DNA from 4 places in the Streptomyces sp. NPDC104831 genome. Region 3 is predicted to be linked to each of the others. Evidence: riboswitches for the same ligand, from Rfam matches in the RefSeq annotation. Region 3 holds a riboswitch; each other region holds the start of a gene.

Region 1 (2,191 bases), on a different contig from region 3:
CGCCGACCGCCACTGGCTGCGCACCGCCTGCGAGCTGGCGGCCCTGTGCCCGCCGTCACGGACGGCGTTCAGCGTCGGCGCGGTCGTGGTCGCCGCCGACGGCACCGAACTGGCCCGGGGGCACTCCCGCGAGGGCGGCGACGCGGTGGTGCACGCGGAGGAGGCGGCGCTCGCGAAGATCGACCCGGCCGAGCCGCGCCTCGCGGGCGCCACGGTGTACTCCAGCCTGGAGCCGTGCACCCGCCGGGCCTCCCGGCCGGCGCCCTGTGCCGAACTGATCCTGCGGGCGGGGGTGCGGCGGGTGGTCACCGCCTGGCGGGAGCCCGACACCTTCGTCACGGCGGCCGACGGGGCGGGCGTGCTGAGCGCGGCGGGCGTGCGGGTCGTCGTCCTGCCGGAGCTGGAGGAGCCGGCCAAGGCGCCGAACGCCCATCTTCTGCCGGGCTGAGCGTGCGCCCGGGCGCACCCGGGCGCACATACACCCAGGGCCCGGAATCCTTGGGATTCCGGGCCCTGGGCCTTCAGTAGCGGGGACAGGATTTGAACCTGCGACCTCTGGGTTATGAGCCCAGCGAGCTACCGAGCTGCTCCACCCCGCGTCGTTGTGGCTCCACTGTACGCCATGCGCGGGATGGTTCGCACATCGGTTTCCGCGGGCCCCGGGTCGGGCGGGCCCCGCAGGTCACGCAAGGTGACCGGGCGAGCGCCGTGCGCATAACATCTGAGTCACCATCAAAACCGCGAGTGACTGCTGAACGCCCTCGGAGGGCAGGCAACTCGCCCGCTTTGACGGGATAGTTGCCGATAACCTCACCAGTAAAAAGCGTGTTGATCAAGGGGGACGGCTTGGAAAGTGACTGGCAGGTCTATTAACGTTCGATAACGCAGCGCGGTCGTCCCAGCCGTCACAAGAGGCGGCTCCGTGCGCACGCGCCGAATCCCGCGAGGGAACCGGGGAACCACCATTTGGGGTGAATCACGCGGATACCGTCGTGCACTCACGCGAGTCCACGACCGGATATACGCGCGTAGGAGACCTTCCTGCTCCGAACCCGTCAGCTAACCCGGTAGGCGGAGGAAGGAAAGGAGCGCGCCCGCGTGGCGTCCAACCGGCCTGTCCCCGAAGCCCCGTCCATACCGGCACAGCGCGAGACCGGGCCCGGGCCCGAGACCTTCGGCTACGGCGCCTACCGCGCCGACGAGGGCCCGTGGGAGGAATGGAACCCCACCGAGGACTCCGTCGCCCCGGTCCGCGGCCGGCACCGGGTCGCCAAGCAGCGCGGCGGCTTCGCGCGCAGCTCCACCGTCCTCGGCGTCGGCGTCATGGCCGCCGTCGGCGCGGGCGGCATGGCCAGCGCCAACACCGGCAAGCCGCCGGTGTCCATCTCCCTGCCGGACCTGCCCTCGGTCGGCTCCCTCTTCCACGACGACGACTCCGACGCCGCCGGGCCCGCCGCCGAGGCCACCGCGCTGAGCACCGTCGCCGTGGCCTCCGGCACGGGCCAGGACAGCGCCGACGCGGGCGAGGTGCTGCGCAACCGGATCATGGCGCAGGCCGAGCAGCAGCAGGGCCAGGCCGACAGCAGGGCGGCCGCCGCCGCGCTCGCCGCCGCCGAGAAGCAGACCGCGCGGGCCGCCGCCGAGGCCGAGCGGGAGGCCGCCGCCAAGGCCGCCGCGGCCAAGGAGAAGGCGGAGGCCGACGCGGCGAAGGCCGAGGCCGAGGCGAAGAAGGCGGCGGAGGAGAAGCGGCTGGCCGAGCTGGCCAGGCAGTACGCGCTCCCGACCTCCTCCTACACGCTCACCTCGACGTTCGGGCAGGCCGGCTCGATGTGGTCCTCCGGCCACCACACCGGGCTCGACTTCGCCGCCCCCACCGGCACCCTGATCAAGGCCGTGCACAGCGGCACGATCACCGAGGCGGCCCTGGCCGGCGCCTATGGCTACCGCACCATCCTGACCCTGGACGACGGCACCGAGCTGTGGTTCTGCCACCAGTCCTCGATCAACGTCACGGTCGGCCAGAAGGTCAGCACCGGCGAGGTCATCGGCCGCGTCGGCGCCACCGGCAACGTCACCGGCCCGCACCTGCACCTGGAGGTCCACCCCGCCGGCTCGCCCACCGGCATCGACCCGATGGCCTGGTTGCGCGACAAGGGCCTCACCCCCTGACGGATCTCCCGGAAGAACCGGG
Region 2 (2,191 bases), on a different contig from region 3:
TCGGTCGGCTCGGCCACGCACGCGCCCGCGTGCCGGCGCGTCACCACGAAGCCCTCGGCCTCCAGCGTGCGCAGCGCCTCGCGCACGGGGACGCGCGAGACGCCGTAGCGGCGGGCCAGGACTTCCTCGGTCAGCCGGCTGCCGCGCTCGTAGACACCGGCGACGATGTCGTCCCGGACAGCGGTGCACACCGAGTGCGCCGGAATACGCATGACCGACCTCCGCCTTAATCCCCGTTAAACGCCGATGATGGACGTGTGTTCCGTGACTCTATTCCAGTCGGCCGGAATTTCCGATGGCGGGCCGTAATCCATGGATATTTTTTGGACAACGGGTCCCGCGGAGAACATGGAAAACGGCGAAAGCCCCGGCTCGGGGAGCCGGGGCCGTCGGGGAAGGCGCGAGTGCGTCAGATGCGCACGCCGTGCGAGCGGAGGTAGGCGACGGGGTCGATGTCGGAGCCGTAGTCCGGGCTCGTGCGCGCCTCGAAGTGGAGGTGCGGGCCGGTGACGTTGCCCGTGGAGCCGGAGAGCCCGATCTGCTGGCCCGGCACGACCTTCTGGCCCACCGTGACGCCGATGGACGACAGGTGCCCGTACTGCGTGTACATGCCGTCGGCCATCCGGATCACGATCTCGTTGCCGTACGCGCCGCCCCAGCCGGTGGAGACGACCGTGCCGGAACCCACCGCGTGCACGGTGGTGCCGGCGGCCGCGTGGAAGTCGATGCCGGTGTGCGAACCGGAGGACCACAGCGAGCTGGACGCCTGGTAGGCCGTGGAGACGTAGGAGTGCTCGATGGGGGCCACGAAGGCGTTCAGCCGGCGGCGCTCGGCCTCGCGCGCGGCGCGGGCCCTGGCCTCGCGCAGCTCCTCGGCGCGCTCGGCGGCGGCCTTCGCGGCGGCCTCCTCGGCCGCCTTGCGGTCCGCGGCCTGCTGCTGGGCGGTGGCCTGCGCGTCGATCTGGGCGGCGACGTCGTCCGTGGCGGCGAGGACCGGGGTGAGGCCGGTCTGGTCCACGGGGTTGCCGGCGGCGAGGGCCGGGGAGGCGGCGAGGGTGCCGATGACACCGGTGGTGGTCAGGGCCGCGACGCCGGCCGCCTGCGCTGTGGTTCGCTTGACCCGTCCGGGCTTGCGGTGCTTCCCGGTGGCGCACATGAACGCCATGAAGTGGCTGGTCCTTTCCTTCCCTCTCGCCTACCGGGTTAGCTGACGGGTTCGGAGCAGGAAGGTCTCCTACGGGCTCCCTCGCGGTCGCCCGATTCACCCCAGGGACGATGGGTCCCCGGCTCCCCTGGCTCGCGCCGTACGGGGACTCGGCGATGGCTGTCCGGTGCCGCGGGTGCGGCGCACTGCCTGACGAACAGCCCGGACGACGCTACGGCGGCCCGCTTCCGATCCTCAAACGGATCCGGCTTTTTGTAGCGCATCCCACAGGTCAGACAGGCAACCTCCGCCCCAAAACGGGCACCTGAGGGACCGAGTGGAACAGCGTGGGGCCTGACGGCTCGTAAACCGTCAGGCCCCACGCGCGCGTGCGCCGGATGGGTCGGCCTCGCCGCTACTCGGCCGACACCACGCTCACCGGGCCGATGCCGAGCGCCTCGACCGGTGCCTTGATCCGGGCGGCGTCACCGACGAGGACGGTCACCAGGCGGTCCACCGGGAAGGCGTTCACGACGGCCGCGGTGGCCTCCACCGTGCCCGTGGCGGCCAGCCGCCGGTACAGCGTCGCCTGGAAGTCGTCGGGCAGGTGCTGCTCGACCTGGTCGGCCAGCGTGCTCGCGACGGCCGCGGCGGTCTCGTACTTCAGCGGCGCCACGCCGACGAGGTTCTGCACGGCGACGTCCCGCTCGGCGTCGGTCAGGCCCTCCGCCGCGACCGTGCGCAGCACCTTCCACAGGTCGTCCAGCGCCGGGCCGGTGTTCGGCGTGTCCACGGAGCCGCTGATGGCGAGCATCGCCGCGCCCGTGCCGTCCGGCGCGGACCTGAGGACCTGCCCGAAGGAGCGCACGCCGTAGGTGTAGCCCTTCTCCTCGCGCAGGACGCGGTCCAGGCGGGAGGTGAGGGTGCCGCCGAGGCAGTACGTGCCGAGCACCTGGGCGGGCCACACCCGGTCGTGCCGGTCGGGACCGATCCGGCCGATGAGCAGCTGCGTCTGCACGGCGCCGGGCCGGTCCACGATGACCACGC
Region 3 (2,191 bases):
CCTGGGGGCCGGCCGGGCGGCCGGCGATCACTTCAGGTGGAGCTGCTGACCCGGGTAGATGAGGTCGGCGTCCTGGACGATGTCCTTGTTCAGCTCGAACAGCTTCTCCCAGCCGCCCGCGACCTGGTGCCGCGCGGCGATGGTGCCGAGCGTGTCGCCCTGGACGACCTTGTACTCGCCGTCGCCCTTCTCGACCTTCTTGCCGGTCGGGGTGGTGACGGTCTTGCCCGTGCTGCCGCCGGTGCTCTTGCTCGTGCCGGTGGAGGCGGCCGGGCGCTCGGCGGAGCGGGAGGCGGCCTGCTGGTCGGCGGAGCGGGTGGAGGTGCCCGAGCCCTGGGTGGACGGCGTGGACGGGGCGGACGGCGCCGGGGTGCTCGGGGCGGAGCCGTTGTAGGGGGAGCTCGACAGGCCCGTGCCGCAGACCGGCCAGGCGCCCTTGCCCTGGGCGGCGAGGACCTTCTCGGCGACGGAGATCTGCTGCGCCTTGGAGGCCTTGTCGGCGGTGGAGGCGTACTGCGTGCCGCCGTACGCGGCCCAGGTGGAGGCGGAGAACTGCAGACCGCCGTAGTAGCCGTTGCCGGTGTTGATGGACCAGTTGCCGCCGGACTCGCACTGGGCGACCGTGTCCCACTGGGAGGCGGTGGCGGCGGAGGCGTTGCCGGCCGCCATCAGCGGGGCGGCGACGGCGGCGCCGGTGACACCGGCGAGCGTGACGGCGCGGACGGCCTTGGACGGACGACGGTGCTTGCCCTTGCCGGTAAACAGCATGGATCGATTCCCCTCACCGACGCCTGCGAGGTGAGCTGTCGGGTTCGGGCCGGTTGAGTTGCCCGGCCGCGTCGTCCGCTTGCGCGTGACGCGGCTTCACCCCCAGCCGGTCCCAGCTTCAACTGCTGGGCCCGGCACTTACCTTGGGTCCCCCGCTCCTGCCTACGGCGCTTGACGCGACGACTGTTCCCGGGCGGCCGCTGGCAGGATTCGGCGTGGCGGCTGCCGGGGCTCGTGGTGACGAGCGGCTTCGACCGTAGACAGGTGATCGCCGGAATTTCAAAGACGATCAGGGCTTCTGAGACTCATCCCACACTTTCGCCAAACCGGACATCCAGGCATCAAGCGGGGCGTCAAGTCCCGCCGTTTTCAGCCCGTTTCGCCCTGGACATCCAGGGTCTGACCGGCGGTGATGCGGTCCGGGTCGGCGCCGATGGCCTTCTTGTTGCCGGCGTACAGCGCGTGCCACCCGCCGTCGACGTCAAGGGAGTCGGCGATGGAGGACAGCGAGTCGCCCGCGCGGACCGTGTAGGTGTCCGGTTCGCGGGAGGCGTGCCGGCCGGACGGGGTGGCGTTCTGACCGTTTGTCACATTTTCGTCCGCGCTCCCGCCCCGGTGGCGCCCGCCGGTGCCGACGGTGCCGGTGTCGACCAGGCTCCAGGAACCGGCCGCCCGCTGCGGGTTGTTCACGACCCCGGTGTCCGGGGTGGGCGTCGGGGAGCCCTCGGCGCCCGGGAGGCTTCCGGTGTCCGGCGTGGCGGACTTGTCGGACTTGGGGGTTTCGGTCCCGGTGGAACCGGCGTCCTCGCCCGTGGCCTTGTCCGCCGCCCCGCCCGCGTCCTCGCCGGCCTCCTTGTCCGCGCCCGTACCCGCGTCCTTGCCGGCGCCGGTGCCCTTGCCCTTCCCCTTGCCGCTGCCCTTCCCCTTGCCCGGCTCGGCGGTGGGCGTGCCGGTCGGGTCCGCCGAGGAGGAGCCGTCGGCGGGGCCGGTGCCGGTGGAGGGCGACGCGTCCGGCAGCCCGGACGGGTCGGAGGCGTCGGGGGTCGCGGAGGTGCCGGAGCCGCCGGCCGATCCGGACGGGTCACCGGTGCCGCCGGAGCCGCCCACGCCCGTGTCGACGTCCATGGAGCCCGAGTCCCGCGTCAGGCCGGACAGCAGGGCACAGGTGGCCCAGGGGGTGGTGCCCCGGTCGGCCAGGATCTTCTCGGCGACGGCGATCTGCTGCTGGCGGCTGGCCTGGTCGGCGCTGGCCGCGTACTGGCCGCCGCCGTACTTGTCCCAGTCGTCCTGCGAGATCTGCAGGCCGCCGTGGTACCCGTTCCCGGTGTCCGCGCTCCAGGAGCCGCCGCTCTCGCACTCGGCCACCTTGTCCCACGTGGTGCCGTCGGCCGCGTTGGCGCTCGCGGCGCCGAGCAGCGGGATG
Region 4 (2,191 bases), on a different contig from region 3:
CGCCGGGACACGCCCGGCGCACCGGACGCGAGGTGAGCCGCCCGTGCTGCCGGACCTGCCGCCGCTGCCCGCCCTGACCCGCGCCGAGGGCGAGTTGATCGATCGCTATCTGGAGGCCGCCGACCTGCTCGGCCGCGTCAATCCGGCCCGGCACGGGCAGACCTACAGTGCTCTGCGCGCCGCTCAGGGCCTGGTCCGCAAGGCGGCAGAGCTGCGGGACGCGCTCGCGCTGATGCACCGGCGGGGCGAGACGGAGCTGCACGGGGACACGCTGGCACGGGCGCTGCGGGTGCTGGACGGCGAGCGCCGGGCCGCTCGCGTCGCGCTCCCGCCGGATGACGCCGGCTGAGGCGGACACCCGTCCGGTCCGACGGCGCCGAGGCGTCGACACGCGTCGTTCGGACCGGAGTTGAAACGGCCCGAACGACGTACCGCCGACCGGTGTACATCCCGATCGTTTTCCGGGTCTCCCGAGTTGCGCGACGCGGGATCCACGGGCCCCCGCGGAGGCACATCGCCCCAGGTCCGGGGCTACGACGACGATCTGACGGGGCCTCGAACGGAGCACTGTCCACCCGAACGGGTGAGTGGTGAGTAACGCCACAAATCCCCGATTCCGTTGGGATTTTCAGACAGATCTGCGTCAAGATCCCTGTCTGACGACAAGCCCCCGCCACCGCGGCGGGGCGATCCGGGCGGACGCCGAGTCCTGCCGCCGCCCGGATGACCGGTCGACGGAGTGGATCGGCAGGAGTGGAGGACCCAAGCAAGACGGGTCGCCGGAACGGATGTCCAGTCGTCCGACACAGAGTCGGGCACGGGGCGGAGGTTCCGAGCAGCCCTTGGGGTGAAGCCGCGGCAACGCGGCCGGGCTACTTCGCCAGCCCGAATCCGACAGGTCATCCTTCACAGGCGGCTGACGAAGGGTTGCGCATGACTGCGCTCAATCGAGTCCCGTCGCTGATGGCCCGGGCCGGCACGGCCTCGGCACTCACTCTCGCCGCCGTGGGCGGCTCGATCGCGGTGCCCGGGCTCGCCACCGACGCCTCCGCCGCGACCATCGCGACGAAAGCACTCAAGGTCGCGGCCTCGAAGAAGGGTTCCCCGTACCGGTGGGGCGCCACCGGGCCGCACAGATTCGACTGCTCGGGGCTGACGCTCTACTCGTTCAAGAAGGCCGGCAAGAAGCTGCCGCGTACCGCCGCCCAGCAGTACAACAAGTCGCACCATGTCTCCGCCCGCCACCGCAAGGTCGGCGACCTGGTCTTCTTCCACTCGGGTTCCAGCGTCTACCACGTCGGCATCTACGCCGGCCACAACAAGATCTGGCACGCCCCCAAGACCGGGGACGTGGTGAAGCTGCAGAAGATCTGGACCAAGAGCGTCTGGTACGGCCGGGTCAGCTGACCCGGCCGCGCCCCGGGAGCGGCTCCGGCAGCGGGGCCGCTCCGGCACCCCGACGCCCGCCCCCGTGGGCGGGCCGGGCCCGGGGCGGCCCGGCCGCCTCACGAGCGTGCGGGCGGCCCCGGAGCGCCTCCGGGACAGCGGGAGCGTCCGGGTCGGACCGCGCCGGGGAGCGAGCGCGGGGAGGTCCGGACCCGAGGCGCCGACGCGAGCGCTTCCCTGCGCGCAGGGGCGGACCGGCAGACCCGGGCCGGGACAAGGTCCCGCCGTACCGCCTCTCGGGCACATACGGCGGGCGGAACGGCTCGGTCCCGGGTGGGCGTCCCGGCGGACCGGCGGGAACGTCGCACACCGGCCGGGCGGACCGCACCGCCGCCCGCCGCGTTCCGGCGGCCGGCCGGCACCGGGCGCCCGGGCGGACGGTCCGCACCGGTCCGCACCGGCTGTCGCCCGCACCGGGACGCCGGCGAGGCAGGCTCCCCCCGCCGCCGACGACCCCGGCGCGTCACAGCACCCCGGATCCGTCCGGCTGCCCGCCCACACGCGGGTGCCTGGACGCGGCCGGTACGCGGCGGTTGCCGCCGGCCCCCGGGGCACCGGCGGAGCGCGTCGCTTCCGCCGCCGGGCGCCGCCCGGACGCGTCCGCTGGCCGCCGGCACCAGGACACCGTCGAAGCGCCCCGCCACCGGCAACCCGCGGCCTCCGCGCACCGCCCGGACGCGTCCGCTGCCGCCCGGGCGCCGCCGGGGCGTACTCCCGGCCCCCGCACGCCTGCTCCCGCGCCTGG

The links. A riboswitch is a leader RNA that binds a small molecule or an ion and turns the genes downstream of it on or off. The one in region 3 is predicted to bind cyclic di-AMP.
Region 1: another riboswitch for cyclic di-AMP. It lies ahead of ACZ63H_RS31640 (M23 family metallopeptidase); the one in region 3 lies ahead of ACZ63H_RS21120 (transglycosylase family protein).
Region 2: another riboswitch for cyclic di-AMP. It lies ahead of ACZ63H_RS10570 (M23 family metallopeptidase); the one in region 3 lies ahead of ACZ63H_RS21120 (transglycosylase family protein).
Region 4: another riboswitch for cyclic di-AMP. It lies ahead of ACZ63H_RS04425 (C40 family peptidase); the one in region 3 lies ahead of ACZ63H_RS21120 (transglycosylase family protein).

Annotation. Positions count from the first base shown of each region.
Region 1 is NZ_JBVJOT010000060.1:21,352-23,542, forward strand. Features, by position in the region: gene ACZ63H_RS31630 (dihydrofolate reductase family protein) at 1-448, shown strand, start outside; tRNA gene ACZ63H_RS31635 (tRNA-Met) at 526-599, opposite strand; cyclic di-AMP (ydaO/yuaA leader) riboswitch at 922-1,089, shown strand; gene ACZ63H_RS31640 (M23 family metallopeptidase) at 1,099-2,169, shown strand.
Region 2 is NZ_JBVJOT010000011.1:35,971-38,161, forward strand. Features, by position in the region: gene ACZ63H_RS10565 (GntR family transcriptional regulator) at 1-212, opposite strand, end outside; gene ACZ63H_RS10570 (M23 family metallopeptidase) at 410-1,165, opposite strand; cyclic di-AMP (ydaO/yuaA leader) riboswitch at 1,178-1,330, opposite strand; gene ACZ63H_RS10575 (M16 family metallopeptidase) at 1,560-2,191, opposite strand, start outside.
Region 3 is NZ_JBVJOT010000030.1:23,670-25,860, reverse strand. Features, by position in the region: gene ACZ63H_RS21120 (transglycosylase family protein) at 28-768, opposite strand; cyclic di-AMP (ydaO/yuaA leader) riboswitch at 774-948, opposite strand; gene ACZ63H_RS21115 (transglycosylase family protein) at 1,138-2,191, opposite strand, start outside.
Region 4 is NZ_JBVJOT010000004.1:138,078-140,268, forward strand. Features, by position in the region: gene ACZ63H_RS04415 (ATP-dependent Clp protease proteolytic subunit) at 1-36, shown strand, start outside; gene ACZ63H_RS04420 (hypothetical protein) at 44-349, shown strand; cyclic di-AMP (ydaO/yuaA leader) riboswitch at 788-930, shown strand; gene ACZ63H_RS04425 (C40 family peptidase) at 934-1,407, shown strand.